One region of the Enterobacter sp. UNJFSC 003 genome, then DNA from elsewhere that is predicted to be linked to it. Evidence: predicted binding sites of a transcription regulator. Region 1 holds the regulator's gene; each other region holds the start of a gene.
The links. Region 1 encodes Fur, which represses iron uptake genes when iron is present. Its sites were predicted from a motif close to ATAATAATGAGAACNACTATCAA; they were not measured.
Positions count from the first base shown of each region.

Region 1 (5,403 bases):
TGCGCCACAGCAGGTTTTACGGGTGCGACAACGCTCGGCTGAGACACGACATCTTTAGCGACAGGAGTGACAGGCTGTGAGGCGGCGGAAATTTTAAGCATACGCCGTAAAATGTCGGACGCGCTCTCCCCGATATGCCGCGTTTGGCTGGCAATAAACTGATAGAGTTCGTCATCAACTTCGATTGTTTTCATCTTAATCCAGTGCGATATCTTATCTGAATACAAGTCGTTGGGATTATAAGGTCAAATCCCAACAGCGGATAGCGTCAAGCCAGGTTGGCGGCAAAAGTCAGAATAAACTGGATCCTTGCAGCCGGGCGGCAGAATGGTCAACATGATACCCTAACCTGACATACGTAAAAAAAGAACTTTGCCATGAAATTGAATACCCGAGCGCAATCTGCGCAATCGCCGAACAATAATTCTCCCATCGTACTGGTTCACGGGCTTTTTGGCAGCCTTGATAACCTGGGCGTGCTGGCGCGGGATCTGGTTGCCGATCACGACATTGTGCAGGTCGATATGCGAAATCACGGTCTTTCCGTGCGTTCAGAGGAGATGACCTACGCGGCACTGGCGCAGGATCTGCGGGATACGCTGGATGCCAACGATCTCCAGAAAGTGACGCTTATCGGGCATTCAATGGGTGGCAAAGCGGTTATGGCCCTCACGGCCCTGGCGCCAGATCGGATCGATGGTCTGGTCGTCATCGACGTGGCGCCCGTGGATTACGACGTGCGTCGTCACGATGAAATTTTTGCCGCCATCAATGCGGTGACAGAGGCGGGAGTGTCCACCCGCCAGCAGGCTGCTGCAGTGATGCGCGAACATCTTGATGAAGAAGGCGTGGTGCAGTTTCTGCTGAAGTCGTTCGTCGACGGCCAATGGCGTTTTAACGTGCCGGTGCTTTGGGATCAATACAACAATATCGTTGGCTGGGACACCGTGCCGGCGTGGGTGCATCCGACCCTCTTTATTCGTGGCGGTAATTCACCTTACGTCACCGATGCCTACCGGGACACATTGCTTGCGCAGTTCCCGCAGGCGCGCGCCCATGTGGTTGCCGGTGCCGGGCACTGGGTTCACGCGGAAAAACCAGATGCTGTCCTGCGCGCTATCCGTCGCTATCTTTCTGATACGGCAAATTGATTAAAAAGAAAGCGACTGGAAGGCTGCGGGCTTCCAGTCGTTGGCGTGCCGATTTCGGTGATGTATGATGGCGCGCTTATCGCCCGGGCAATAGCAGGGCGGCTTGTTTCCCCCGAAGTCTCAGAATCATGGCCAAAGAACAAACGGACCGTACGACACTAGATCTGTTCGCGAATGAGCGTCGACCGGGACGACCGAAAACGAATCCGCTTTCGCGCGATGAACAGCTGCGTATTAATAAACGCAACCAGCTTAAACGCGATAAAACTCGTGGGCTTAAGCGTGTCGAACTGAAGCTGAATGCTGACGCCGTCGATGCGCTGAATGAACTGGCTGACGCGCGTAATATCAGCCGCAGCGAGCTGATTGAAGAGATGCTGATCGCCCAACTTGAACTGTTGCGCGGCAAGGCATAAGTCTGAAAATTCCCTTTATTTCCCATTTCATGTAGCACAGAGTGCAGTCCTGCGTGATAGCTGTTTCCGCAGGGTTGCCTGTTCTGCTATTATTGCCCTTATCCGTGGACAAATTGTGCCACCATACTATTAAGTTTCAAGAGGTTATTTTACTCATGGCAATCATCGGCATTTTCTTCGGCAGTGATACCGGCAATACCGAAAACATCGCAAAAAACATTCAAAAACAGCTCGGTAAAGACGTTGCCGATGTGCACGACATCGCCAAGAGCAGCAAAGAAGACCTCGAAGGTTATGACATCCTGCTGCTGGGCATTCCGACCTGGTACTACGGTGAAGCGCAGTGTGACTGGGACGATTTTTTCCCAACGCTGGAAGAAGTAGACTTTAACGGAAAGCTGGTTGCGCTGTTTGGCTGTGGCGATCAGGAAGACTACGCAGAATACTTCTGTGACGCGCTGGGTACCATCCGCGACATCATTGAGCCGCGCGGCGCGGCGATTGTCGGCCACTGGCCAACGGCAGGCTACCACTTTGAAGCCTCTAAAGGTCTGGCAGATGACGATCACTTTGTCGGCCTAGCGATTGACGAAGACCGCCAGCCAGAACTGACCGCGGAGCGTGTTGAAAAATGGGTTAAGCAGGTTCGTGAAGAGTTGAACCTGGACGATATCCTTAACGCCTGATAACCCTGCGGCGCAACTCCGGTTGCGCCCGTTGTCCAGGTGAAACCGATTAAATTAATTGCTACAAACTTTTAACTTTTCCGTTCAGACCTGTACAATATCCCCCAGGTAGAAAGTGGGAGCCATCGAATAAGTTTGTCGGTGAGACCACGTTTTTATAAGCATACTTTGCTTGAGACTTGCAGTTTTCATTTAGGCATGGCAGTTCTATAATGAGACGCATTATCCCAAGTGCATTTTCTGTCACTTCTTCTTTAGAAGTGAATCGTTTAGCAACAGGACAGATTCCGCATGACTGACAACAATACCGCATTAAAGAAGGCTGGCCTGAAAGTTACGCTTCCTCGGTTAAAAATCCTTGAAGTGCTTCAGGGTCCAGACAATCACCATGTCAGTGCGGAAGACCTTTATAAGCGTCTTATCGATATGGGTGAAGAAATTGGGCTGGCAACCGTTTATCGTGTGCTGAACCAGTTTGATGACGCAGGCATTGTTACCCGTCATAATTTTGAAGGCGGTAAATCTGTTTTCGAACTGACCCAACAGCACCACCACGATCATCTGATCTGCCTCGACTGCGGCAAGGTCATTGAATTTAGCGATGATTCTATTGAATCACGCCAGCGTGAAATCGCTGCTCGTCATGGTATCCGCCTGACCAACCACAGCCTGTACCTTTATGGTCACTGTACAGAAGGCGATTGCCGCGAAGATGACCATGCGCATGACGCAAAATAAGCTCGCTTTCATACTCTGAGCCAGCCGTAAGGTTGGCTTTTTTTTGCCAAAAAAAAGCCCGGCAGCGAATGCTTGCCGGGCATAGAAATCGCGAATTAATTGTTACTGCTGCGAATTTCCTGCCAGATCTTATCGCAACGCTTTGTCACTTCCTGATCGTTACCCGTTTTACGCGCCTGGATACAGGCCTGATAATCCATCACGCGAACATTTTCCTGCGTAGCAAACTGCTCATGCGCCTTCTCTTTCTTCAGCACATTGAGCACGCTCTGGCAGGCCTCGATTTTCTCTGGCGAACCTTCCGCTGTATTCATGCAAGCACTGTACGCCTCTTTCAGCCGCGTATCTTCTTTCGGCGCCTGAGGTTGAGTGCAGGCCACCAGCCCCGATGCCAGCAACGATACGATGACGATTTTTTTGATCATGTTGGTCTCCATCCCGGCGGGACACGCCCGCCGGAGCGTTCATCAGAAGATAGTGAATGGGGCGATAACCATGAATTTCACGTCACGTTCATCCTGAAAGATGTTGCCGTAACCGCCCGCGTAGCTCGGGATATCGGAATGGTTGTCGTACTGAGTGAAGTGCAGTTTGAACATGGTCCCCTTCGCGCGGCCATCCTGCAGGGTGTAGATTGCGTCCAGGCTGTATGCTGATTCTTTCAGACGATAGTTAGGATCGTAGTAGGCATCCGGTGTGGCCATATCGGCAGGCTTCGCGTCCCAGGCATAAGCATAAGATGCACCCACCGCCCAGCCAGGCAGATTCCAGTTTTTCAGGTCGTACATCGCGCCGAAGAAGACCGCTTTTTCGCCGTCGGCGTTGAAATCAGAACGGTTGTCCCACCAGATATCGAGACGACCGTTTGAAGAGGCATATGTTGGGGTCATACGCTGCAGGAAGTAGCCCTGCTGCCCTTCCGCCTTCACCCATGTCCCTTCCAGACGTAAATCAACCTGACCCACTTTGTAACCGAAGGTCAGCGCCTGCAGCCAAGCAGTACCATCATAAATATCGTTAACGGTGCCATTGCTGGCTTTATCCCGCGTGCCGTAGAACTGGTAACTGGTGCTTAACGGCCCCCCAACGATATCGAACTTGTAGCTCGCTTTCGCAAAATACTGATCGATATACCCTTCAGCCTGACCAAATGCGGCCTCTAGCACCAGATCGTTTTTGAAATCGTACTTCGCGCCCAGCGAGTGGAGATAATCTACTTTGTTTTTTTTATCGTTCTGATAGAACTTGTCCATCTCAATGTGCCACGGCGCTTTGTATTCGTTGGTCCACATATAGGAGAAGCTCAACGCACCGGCATCGCCATAGTCAAAGTTGGCACCGGCTTCCGCACCCTGATAAGTACCTGGCATAAAGCTCCAGTGCGGTGCTAACAGCGTCTGACCGGTTGGCTGGATATAGCCTCCACGCGCCCATACCGGACCATATTTGAATTTTGCCGCGGCCTTATACAAGCTGATACCGCTTTTATCACCGGACCAGTCTTCTTTATACGCTTTGTTACTTGAGGAGAAAGCAATTTCGTTCGGGTGAGCACTGTCGCCGTTTTCCGCCATTTCAATTGCCGTAAAGGCGGCAATATCCAGGCCAAACATATCCGCGGCATAGCCTGACTGGAAATCGAGGTTGGCGTTCCAGGTAGAGTGAGAAAGGTTGGTTTTATATTTGTTTTCAGTAACGTCTTTACGGTCACGTTCACGTTGCCAGTAATAAATACCGCCCGTGAGCGTGGAGTCATCGATAAAACCTGCGGCTTTTGCCTCATGTGTAACAACCAGACCCGACATTGCTGTCACACCGGCAATAGCCAGCGCCAGCGCACTACGTTTGCCACTGAACGTACGCATAGATTATTCCTCTTTGACGAATTAAAGCGCCTAAACGGCGAAAATATAAAAGACCTAATGGTCAGGGGTAGTTAGAAATACCCTCGAAATAACTACCGCCTTTAGGTTATTTTTCGCGACGCGAATTATCAATGCTTTTTAGTCGTGAGAAGTCAGGATTATGACGAAGTGCACATAATTAGTAGTGATTTGTAACATTTGCAGGAAAGCGAGTGCTGGCGGGGCATTACGATAAATATCAACAAATATAGCCAGAGTAAATGGCCTCTTTTGCTGCCATTTATATTTTGATAAATACACAAACTTTTTTCTGAAAAATAAGTAGCACGCCATTGACCTGAATTTCCGGCCTGCCCTATTCCTCTCATGCGTTAATAGCATGATCGTTAATAAAAAAAACGCCGCAATAAGCGGCGTTTGTCTCTCATTGACCAGAGCAGCGTTATTATTCGCCGATCTTAGCCCATGTATCGCGCAGACCTACGGTACGGTTAAACACCGGTTTTTCAGCCGTGCTGTGTCGGCTGTCAAGGCAGAAATAACCTTC
Region 1 is NZ_JBAKHK010000017.1:46,933-52,335, forward strand. It holds gene seqA (replication initiation negative regulator SeqA) at 1-194, opposite strand, end outside; gene ybfF (esterase) at 378-1,151, shown strand; gene ybfE (LexA regulated protein) at 1,280-1,567, shown strand; gene fldA (flavodoxin FldA) at 1,723-2,253, shown strand; gene fur (ferric iron uptake transcriptional regulator) at 2,545-2,991, shown strand; gene chiQ (ChiQ/YbfN family lipoprotein) at 3,087-3,413, opposite strand; gene chiP (chitoporin) at 3,459-4,856, opposite strand; gene glnS (glutamine--tRNA ligase) at 5,302-5,403, opposite strand, start outside.

Region 2 (5,403 bases), on a different contig from region 1:
AGATGCGTCACTTCAGTAACGCGAAGGTAATCACCGTTTTATTGCCGCAAAAAGGCTAATAATGTCAGGTTATTCGCCGTTGAGGTCGTGGTGTGGGAGCTCAGATAATTCTTCGCAAAGATGATTTTTTTGTCTCCGCCGCGCAGGCCGTCGCGGTGGCCGATCGCTATCCGCAAAACGTCTTTGCAGAGCACACCCATGAATTTTGCGAGCTGGTGCTGGTATGGCGAGGCAACGGCCTACACGTGCTCAACGACCGACCTTACCGCATTACGCGTGGTGACCTGTTTTACATCCGCGCCGAAGATAAACACGCCTACGCCTCGGTCCACGATCTGGTGTTGCAGAACGTCATTTACTGCCCGGACAGGCTCAAACTCAACGTTGACTGGGCGGCCAATATTCCCGGCTTTCACGTTGCGAAAAGTACCCCGCACTGGCGCCTTAGCAGTCACGGCATGGCGCAGGTGCGGCAGGTGATTTCTCAGCTGGAGCAGGAGAGCCAGAAGAGCGATCCCGTGGCTAATCAGATGGCGGAACTGCTTTTCGCGCAGCTGGTGATGACCCTTAAACGCTATCGTTATGCCCCCGATAACCCCTCCGCCACGGCTCAGGAGGTACTGCTGGATAAGCTGATCGCTACCCTGGCGGGCAGCCTGAACAAGAGCTTCGTGCTGGAGAAATTCTGCGAACAGGAGCAGTGCAGCGATCGCGCGTTGCGCCAGCAGTTTCGTACCCAGACCGGGATGACGGTGAATCATTATTTGCGCCAGCTGCGCATCTGCCACGCGCAGTATCTGCTGCAGCATACGGAGCTGATGGTCAGCGAGGTGGCGATGCGCTGTGGGTTTGAGGACAGTAACTACTTTTCGGTAGTCTTTAATCGCGAGGTGGGGATGACGCCGGTTCAGTGGCGTCATCGTAGTCGAAAAGCCGCGTAATCAGCTCGCCATGCCAAGGCCGACAATGTTGGCCGCAATAATAATCACCACGCAGCCCAGGCTCAGCACGCCTACCGGACGTCGCCCGGCGTTGTTCCACTCCTTCAGCACCAGCCCAACCAGCCCACCGCACAGCACATAGAAGCTCATGTGCAGCATCCAGCTCATGTAGTCATACTGCGCTGGAATGCTGGCGTGGCCCCAGGCGTAAAAAAAGAACTGCAGATACCACATCAGTCCGCCGAGTGCGGAGAGCAGCACGTTGGTAATGATGAGTGATTTTGCCAGCGAAAAGTCGGCTTTTACCGACAGATTCTTTACGTTTGCCAGACGAATGAAGCAAAAGCCAAGGTTAACCAGCGCACCGCCGCCCATGATCACCACATAGCTTGGCAGCGCAACGTACAGCGGGTCGACGCCCAGCGCGGCAGCCGCTTCATGCATCGGCTTGGCGGCGTTCATCGCAAATGACATACCGGCCGAGAAGATGCCGCACATCACCGCCAGCACCAGACCTTTCTTCAGGTTGAAGTCTTCAGCCTTGATGCCCATTTGACGCTCTTTGAGCTGCCCCGCGCGGGTGACAATCCCTACGCCGATAACGGCGACCAGTACGCCCAGCAGCGTCATACGCCCGCCTTCGGTGTTGATCAGCACGTCGAAGTTGCCGTTGAGAATCGGCGTCATCAGGGTGCCGACGATAAGCGTAATGCCGATCGCGATACCAATGCCCATCGACATACCGAGATAGCGCATGGTGAGGCCGTAGTTGATATTACCGATGCCCCACATTGCCCCAAACAGAAATACTGGCAGCAGGGTGGAGGCGCGGAAGGAGGAGAAATAGCCCCAGAAATCGGGCAGCAGCATGGCGCTAATGGTCCACGGCAAAATCAGCCATGACACCGTACCGCCGACGGACCACATGGTTTCCCATGACCAGTGTTTGACCTTTTTAAACGGGGCATAGAAACAGGCTGCACTGGCTGCGCCTATCAAATGCCAGAAAATACCCATCGTAATCGCATGATTCATTTTTACATCCTCATCGTTTTTATAGTCGGTGGCTTCCCGCCGACTTGATGAGTGTAAAAATTAGGCGGTTTGGGAACCTTCAGAAGGTTGCCGCACTTTCGTTTTGAATGGCAATCAGCACGTTAACCGCGTGAGCAGACTCACAATTCCTTCATTTCTCAAAAATCGAATAACCTTATAAAAACTACGGCATTGATAATCATTTTCAATATCATTTAATTAACTATAATGAACCAACTGCTTACGCGGCATTAACAGCTGTGCCGCCCGACAATAATGGAGAGGATTATGAGTTATACACTGCCATCCCTGCCGTATGCTTACGACGCACTGGAACCGCATTTCGACAAGCAGACGATGGAAATCCATCACACTAAACACCACCAGACCTATGTGAACAACGCGAACGCCGCGCTGGAAAGCCTGCCAGAGTTCGCTAACCTGTCTGCAGAAGAGCTGATCACCAAACTGGACCAGCTGCCAGCGGACAAAAAAACCGTTCTGCGCAACAATGCGGGCGGTCACGCTAACCACAGCCTGTTCTGGAAAGGCCTGAAAACCGGTACCACCCTGCAGGGCGACCTGAAAGCCGCTATCGAGCGTGATTTCGGTTCTGTAGACAACTTCAAAGCGGAATTCGAAAAAGCCGCTGCGACCCGTTTCGGCTCTGGCTGGGCGTGGCTGGTACTGAAAGGCGACAAACTGGCGGTAGTGTCTACTGCTAACCAGGATTCCCCGCTGATGGGTGAAGCTATTTCTGGCGCTTCCGGTTTCCCAATCGTGGGTCTGGACGTGTGGGAACACGCTTACTACCTGAAATTCCAGAACCGTCGCCCGGACTACATCAAAGCCTTCTGGGACGTGGTGAACTGGGACGAAGCAGCAGCGCGTTTCGCCGCTAAAAAATAAGGTTGCATTGACGCCTGTGAGAAGCGAGTCTGATGACTCGCTTTTTTTGTATCTGCAGAAAGGAGCAGCGATGCATTATCCGGTGAACGTGTTTACAGGCAAGGTAAGGGATTACGACGGCAGCCGCCCGAGCGCCATCGCAAAAATTCAGGTCGACGGTGAGCTGACGTTAACCGACCTCGGGCTCGCGGGTGACGAGCAGGCCGAAAAGAAAATCCACGGCGGGCCCGACCGCGCGCTGTGCCACTATCCGCGCGAACATTATCAGCACTGGATAACGGAATTCCCCGCGCAGTCCGAGCTGTTTGTCGCCCCCGCGTTTGGCGAGAACCTCTCAACGGTAGGGCTGACGGAGAAAAACGTTTTTATCGGCGATATCTTCCGCTGGGGCGATGCCTTGATACAGGTGACGCAGCCGCGCTCGCCGTGCTTCAAGCTCAACGTCCATTTCGGCATCAGCGATATGTCCGCACAGTTGCAACGTGCGGGCAAAACAGGCTGGTTGTACCGCGTGGTATTGGCAGGGCAGGTTTCAGCTGACGTGCCGCTCGAACTGGCGTCGCGCCTAAGCGATGTGTCGGTCTATGACGCCTGTGCGATTGCCTGGCATATGCCGTTTGACGATGAACAATATCACCGCCTGCTTTCGGCTGCGGGATTATCCACCAGCTGGACCAGAACGATGCAGAAGCGGCGTTTAAGCGGCAAGATCGAAGATAATTCGCGGAGATTGTGGGGAAGATAGTTACCCCCCTCCGGGGAGAGGGGATGCTACTACGAACGCTTATACAACGGCAGCCACAGCGTTAACCGTAAGCCGCCCAGCGGGCTGTCGTCGGCTTTCACCCAGCCACGGTGCTGCTGCATGGCGGTTTCAACAATCGCCAGCCCCAGCCCCGTTCCGCCAGATTCGCGATCACGCGCCTCGTCGGTGCGGTAGAAGGGCCGGAAAATCTGCTCGCGATCTTCCGGGCTGACCCCAGGACCGTCGTCATCAACGATGATGGTGATCCCGTCTTTATCCACCGAAAACGCCACCTCAATCTTCGTGTGCGAGTAGCGCAGGGCGTTACGCACGATATTCTCCAGCGCGCTTTCCAACGCGTTGGGGTTACCGTACAGCGGCCATGGCCCCGGCGGGAAGTTGACGGTGAACGATTTACCCATTTGTTCCGCTTCGAAAGCCGCGTTATCTAACACTTCATGCCACAGGTGATTCGCTTTCACCGTTTCGCTCACCAGCGCGTTTTTCTGCTGATTGCGCGACATCACCAGCAGATCGTTGATCATGCTGTCCAGACGATGGGCTTCGGTTTCGATACGCTCCAGCTCTTTGCTCTCACCGCTGCGTCGACGCAGCAGCGCAGTGCCAAGCTGCAGCCGCGTGAGCGGCGTGCGCAGCTCGTGTGAGATATCCGACAGCAGACGTTGTTGCGCCGTCATCATCCGGTCGAGCGCGCTGACCATCTGGTTAAAGCTGGTCCCGGCGGCCAGGAATTCCTGCGGACCCGCTTCCAGTTCCGGATGTTGTCGCAGGTTGCCCTGCGCCACTTCATCGGCGGCATTTTTCAGCTTACGCGCCGGTTTTGCCAAGCTCCACGCCAGCCATAACAGCAGCGGCGAGCTTAGCAGCATGGTCACAATCAGCAGCAGCAGCGGGCGGTCAAACAGCAGGTTGATAAAATCAGTCTGGGAGTTGCTGGCAGGGCGGATCAGATAGAGCTGGTAGTTATCTTCCCCATCCCTGACGGAGAAGGGGCCAACCATTTCTACCCGACCATACTTTTTCTTCTGTGGATGATCGGCGTTATCCGCCTGACCAATGAAGTTGCGGATAACCTGCATTTCATTGCGCTCGGCCCCAATCACGCGCCCTTCGCTGGTGACCAGCAGAAGGCGTTGACCGGGCGGCGCCCACTTGTCGATGGCGCGAAACAGCCTGCGCCACCACATCAAATCGTTCGGCGGATCGTTTGCCAGCTCGGCTTCAACGTGCTGCTCGATCATCACGCCCTGACGTTGCTCGCTGTCGAGAAGCTCCGTCATCTGGCGTGAGTCGAGTTTAGGCAACATCAACACAAGCATCAAAACCAGTGCCAGCGTCAGCCAGAAGATGGCAAAGATGCGGGCGGTTAAACTTCCTATCATGAAGCGGAAACCATCAGATAACCGCGACCACGCAGGGTTTTAAACCATGGGTGACCGTCTTTACGCTCCGGCAGCTTACGGCGCAGGTTAGAGATGTGCATATCGATAGCGCGGTCAAACGGCGTGAGGCGTTTGCCCAGCACTTCCTGACTTAGGTGTTCACGCGATACCACCTGGCCAAGATGCTGCGCCAGCAGATAAAGCAGGGTGAACTCGGTGCCGGTCAGTTCCAGCGTTTCGCCGTCGAAGCTTGCTTCCTGGCGACCCGGGTTGAGGCTCAGGGAGTCCACTTCCAGCGTCGGTGAGCTGTTGTCCGTGTTCTGCTGCTGTTCGCTCCAGTGAGAACGACGCAGGATAGCGCGAATACGGG
Region 2 is NZ_JBAKHK010000011.1:48,048-53,450, reverse strand. It holds gene rhaS (HTH-type transcriptional activator RhaS) at 1-19, shown strand, start outside; gene rhaR (HTH-type transcriptional activator RhaR) at 93-941, shown strand; gene rhaT (L-rhamnose/proton symporter RhaT) at 942-1,976, opposite strand; gene sodA (superoxide dismutase [Mn]) at 2,265-2,885, shown strand; gene yiiM (6-hydroxyaminopurine reductase) at 2,893-3,630, shown strand; gene cpxA (envelope stress sensor histidine kinase CpxA) at 3,660-5,033, opposite strand; gene cpxR (envelope stress response regulator transcription factor CpxR) at 5,030-5,403, opposite strand, start outside.
Region 2: sodA (superoxide dismutase [Mn]) is a predicted target of Fur. The motif match lies at 2,169-2,191, and genes of this name have one in related genera.

Region 3 (5,403 bases), on a different contig from region 1:
GAGAAGGAACCGCAATTTATAACGTCGTCGATATTCAAAGCCTGATTTGTGCGGCATTGATCTTTACGATGATGTTCTATTATCCATTAAGAATGATTATTAATCCCCGCTATGCGAGAACATTCTGGCGGCGGAGTGTGAAGCCCGTTTTTTTACGCAAGAAATCCTTATATTTATTAGTCTGGTTGATGCTTTTAGTCATCGTGGTGGCAATATTGTGTGCTCCTTTAGAGTCGCCTATTATCGCCGGTTATCTGATGCCGATTATTTTCATCCTGTTTACGTTATGTATCAGCCGCTTGAGCTATGCACTTATCTCTCTACTCTGGGCGGCATCCGCACTGCTTCTGTTAACCTACAACTACAATTTTCTCAATGGCGTTGAATCTGGTCATTCACTCTCCTTTATTCTGTCTGTTCTCATCTCTTTTGCTATCTGTTTGCTTTATATGTCGCGGATCTACCAGCGAAGCGAATGGATGAAGCAGGGCTGGCAGGAGAGGGCGTTAACCGATCCATTGACCGGGTTACCCAATATTCGCGCGCTTGAAGATTATCTCCTCATTCACCCTGAGGCCAACGTATGCTGCCTGAGAATGGATAACCTGGAGTTTTTAAGTCGCCACTACGGCATTTTGATGCGGGTGCATTGCAAGCGCATGATTACCACATCGCTGCAGCCGTTGTTACAGAAAGATGAGAAGCTCTTTCAGCTCCCGGGGAGCGAACTGATGCTGGTATTGCTGGGGCCGGATACCGCCGAGCGCCTGCAACATATGGTTGACCAACTGAACAGCCGGAAGATTTTCTGGAACAATACCGGGTTGGATATTGAGTTTGGCGCATCCTGGGGCAAAGTTGAAAATGGCGAAACCTTACATCATATGCTGGGGCAGCTGAGCTGGCTGTCAGAACAATCTTGCGGGGGCAATAACGTCCTGGCGCTCACAAACAGCCTTGAGGCGGCGTCTGGACAGACGACGGAGCGGGTCTTGATGTTAGGGCGCATCAAGCGGGCGCTGGAGGCAGGGCAGCTTCACCTGTATGCGCAGCCAATCCTGAATGCTGAAGGTCAGGGATATTCTGAAATTCTGACGCGTCTGGAGAGCGATGGCGATATCATCACGCCGGATCGCTTCATACCACTGATTGCCCAGTTTAACCTGAGCCACAGGTTCGACCTGGCCGTGATGGAGAAATTGCTGGTATGGTTACGCGATCATCCCGCAACGCACGCGGGTGCCCGTTTTTCTGTCAATCTGATGCCCATGACGCTGATGCACAAAGAGGTGGCCGCAGAGATTATCTCGCTCTTTGAACGCTATGGTATTGCGCCCCAGGCTGTCATTATCGAGATCACTGAAGAGCAGGCATTTTCTAATTCCGGTAGCAGTATCAAGAACATCCAGCAGCTGCGGGAATACGGTTTGCGCATCGCGATTGATGATTTTGGTTCTGGGTATGCCAACTATGAGCGCCTCAAGCGGCTACAGGCAGATATCATTAAGATTGATGGCTGCTTTGTGAAAGATATTTGTACTGACGGTATGGATGCGATGATCGTGCAGTCGATTTGTAATCTGGCGAAAACGAAATCACTCTGTGTGGTCGCTGAATATGTCGAAACGACGGAGCAGCGGGAGATGTTGCTTGGCTTTGGCGTGGATTATCTTCAGGGCTATTTGATAGGTAAACCCACGCCGCTTAGCGAATGACAGAGATAAAAAAACCGGGAGCCTGCTGGCTCCCGGTTTTTTTACTGCGCGAGTTACAGTACCAGTGCTGCGATAGAAGCAGACAGGACGCTTACCAGCGTAGAACCGTAAACCAGTTTCAGACCAAAGCGAGAAACCACGTTACCCTGTTCTTCGTTCAAACCTTTAATTGCACCGGCGATAATACCGATGGAAGAAAAGTTAGCGAAGGAAACCAAGAACACGGATAGAATACCTTCAGCGCGCGGAGAGAGCGTGCTGGCAATTTTCTGCAGGTCCATCATTGCCACGAATTCGTTAGACACCAGCTTGGTTGCCATGATGCTGCCCACCTGCAGCGCTTCATGCGCCGGCACACCCATCACCCAGGCAATTGGGTAGAAGATATAGCCCAGAATCCCCTGGAAAGAGATGCCCAGCACGGCGGCGAACAGGGCGTTCAATGCGGCGATCAGCGCGATAAAACCAATCAGCATTGCGGCAACAATAATTGCAACCTTGAAGCCTGCGAGAATGTATTCACCCAGCATTTCGAAGAAGCTCTGCCCTTCGTGCAGGTTTGACATCTGAATGTTTTCTTCGCTGGCGTCCACGCGGTATGGGTTGATAATCGACAGTACGATAAAGGTGCTGAACATGTTCAGAACCAGTGCTGCAACAACGAATTTTGGTTCCAGCATTGTCATGTACGCACCCACGATAGACATGGAAACGGTAGACATTGCGGTAGCCGCCATGGTGTACATGCGGTTACGGGACATTTTGCCGAGGATATCTTTATACGCGATAAAGTTCTCAGACTGACCGAGGATCAAGGAACTCACTGCGTTGAAGGATTCCAGCTTGCCCATGCCGTTGACTTTAGACAACAGGAAACCAATCGCGCGGATAACCACAGGCAGAACACGGATGTGTTGCAGAATACCGATCAGTGCAGAGATGAAGACGATAGGGCATAGCACCTTCAGGAAGAAGAAAGCCAGGCCTTGATCGTTCATGCTGCCAAAGACAAAGTTTGTCCCTTCGTTAGCAAACCCGAGCAGTTTTTCAAACATTTCGGAGAAGCCTTTCACGAAGCCGAGGCCAACGTTGGAGTTCAGGAAGAACCACGCCAGTAAAACTTCAATGACCAGCAGTTGAACAACATAGCGAATACGAATTTTTTTGCGGTCTGTGCTGACCAGCAATGCAAGTGCAGTAACGACAACGAGTGCCAGGACAAAATGAAGGACGCGGTCCATATTTGCTCCAAATATGAGGCAGGTTTAATTTCCGTGCACATTCTATGTAACAAGCGCAAAGAAAACGAGATCAAGGCCACACTATAGTTACATCCTGTGACGAGTCTCAAAAATAGTGATCAACAATACATTTTTGTTATGTTAGGTAAATGAGTGAAAAGTTAAGTTTGTGTGCTACGCTTCACAAAAGACTGCGCATTTTCACTTTCTGTGATGTCGCACCTCCTGCCCATCTATCGTTTGCAGCTATCAGAGTAATCACCAAAAACATCTCAAATGATCTTGATAATCATTCTCACTTTGATAGCATTAAACATAGCAAAGGCTATATTTCCAGAGGCAGAAATGACAAACAGTCGCGTAGAGGGTAGCAGTGGCAGGGCAGCGCGCAAGTTACGGTTCGCATTAATGGGACCTGCATTCATTGCTGCTATTGGCTACATCGATCCGGGTAACTTTGCGACCAATATTCAGGCCGGGGCCAGCTTTGGCTATAAGCTGCTGTGGGTGGTTGTCTGGGCTAACTTTATGGCCATGCTGATTCAGATGCTTTCGGCGAAATTGGGTATTGCTACCGGCAAAAACCTGGCGGAACAGATCCGTGACCACTATCCGCGTCCGGCGGTATGGCTTTACTGGGTACAGGCTGAAATTATCGCGATGGCGACCGATCTCGCTGAATTTATCGGGGCGGCTATTGGCTTCAAGCTGATCCTCGGCGTGTCGCTGCTCCAGGGCGCCGTGCTGACCGGGATAGCCACTTTCCTTATCCTGATGCTTCAGCGTCGAGGGCAAAAGCCGCTGGAGCGGGTCATCGGCGGGTTGCTGCTGTTTGTTGCTGCGGCCTATATTGTTGAGCTAATTTTCTCGCAACCAAACGTAGTGCAGCTCAGTAAAGGCATGCTTATCCCTAGCTTGCCGACCTCTGAGGCCGTTTTCCTTGCTGCCGGTGTGTTGGGGGCAACCATCATGCCGCATGTTATTTATCTGCACTCATCACTTACTCAGCATCTAAACGGTGGATCTCGTAAAGAGCGGTATTCAGCAACGAAATGGGATGTCGGCATCGCCATGACGATTGCCGGTTTTGTTAACCTCGCGATGATGGCGACCGCGGCGGCGGCGTTCCACTTTAATGGGCACACCGGCATTGCCGATCTCGATCAGGCCTATTTAACGCTGGAGCCGTTGCTGAGCCATGCCGCTGCGACAATATTCGGGTTAAGCCTCGTTGCGGCGGGTCTCTCTTCGACGGTGGTTGGGACGCTGGCAGGGCAGGTAGTGATGCAAGGGTTTGTCCGGTTCCATATCCCATTATGGGTGCGCCGTGCGGTGACTATGCTGCCATCATTTATTGTGATTTTGATGGGGCTTGATCCCACGCGGATCTTGGTCATGAGCCAGGTGCTGCTGAGTTTTGGTATCGCGCTTGCGCTGGTTCCGCTGCTGATTTTTACCAGCGACAAATCGTTAATGGGCGACCTCGTAAATACCACGCTGGTGAAAAGAGCAGGTTGGGTCATCGTGGTGGTGGTGGTGGCGCTTAATCTGTGGCTATTGGTCGGCACAGCGTTAGGGCTATAAAAAGAAAAAGGAGCCGAAAGGCTCCTTTTTGCGATTAGTGGTGTCCGTGACCGTGGCCATGACCTCTGCCGTGGTCTCTACCGCCTCGACGATCGTCACGATCGCTCCAGCCTTCGCGATAGCCACGCTCATAGGCTTTACGATTATCCCAACCGCGATGGCGACCATTATCATGTTTCCACCAGCGATCTTTACGCCATTCATAATGACGGTGCCAGTAATCACGGTCGCGCCAGCCGCCGCCATCCCAGTAGTTACCGTAATTGTCGCGATCGCCAATTTGTAATTTAATCGATGGCAACAGGGTGATCTCGCCTGCATTGGCGATCAGCGGGGCCGAAGCCAGTAGTACCGCTGCAAGAATCAGTGACCTGAACATACTCTTTCTCCTTCACGATCGGAGCCTTTATGGGGCCTGTTAATGCAATTTTACGATTTGGTAAACATTCGTTTCATCACCTCAACTCCGAAATCCTGTGGGAGAGCACTTTTTGCTAAAAAACGACTTTATTTTGAGCTGTTCAGAATCTCTTCGATAGTAGCCATTTCATCGGCAGTAAAATGACGGTTCTCCAGCATGCCCACGGCATCGTCGATCTGTATCGTTTTACTGGCACCGATCAGTACAGAGGTCACCGTGTCATGGCGTAGAATCCAGGCCAGCGCCATCTGTGATAATTTCTGGCCGCGACTTTCCGCCATCGCGTTCAGTTTGCGGACTTTATCCAGCTTTTCTTCGGTAATCTGGTCCGGGCTCAGGAACTTACTGCCACTGGCGGCGCGAGAGTCTTCCGGGATCCCGTTCAAATACCGGTTGGTCAACTGACCGCCTGCCAGCGGTGAAAAGGGAATACAGCCGACCC
Region 3 is NZ_JBAKHK010000001.1:161,638-167,040, forward strand. It holds gene V5P19_RS00765 (EAL domain-containing protein) at 1-1,715, shown strand, start outside; gene nupC (nucleoside permease NupC) at 1,769-2,956, opposite strand; gene V5P19_RS00775 (Nramp family divalent metal transporter) at 3,302-4,540, shown strand; gene V5P19_RS00780 (DUF2502 domain-containing protein) at 4,575-4,919, opposite strand; gene mgrA (L-glyceraldehyde 3-phosphate reductase) at 5,048-5,403, opposite strand, start outside.
Region 3: V5P19_RS00775 (Nramp family divalent metal transporter) is a predicted target of Fur. The motif match lies at 3,239-3,261, and genes of this name have one in related genera.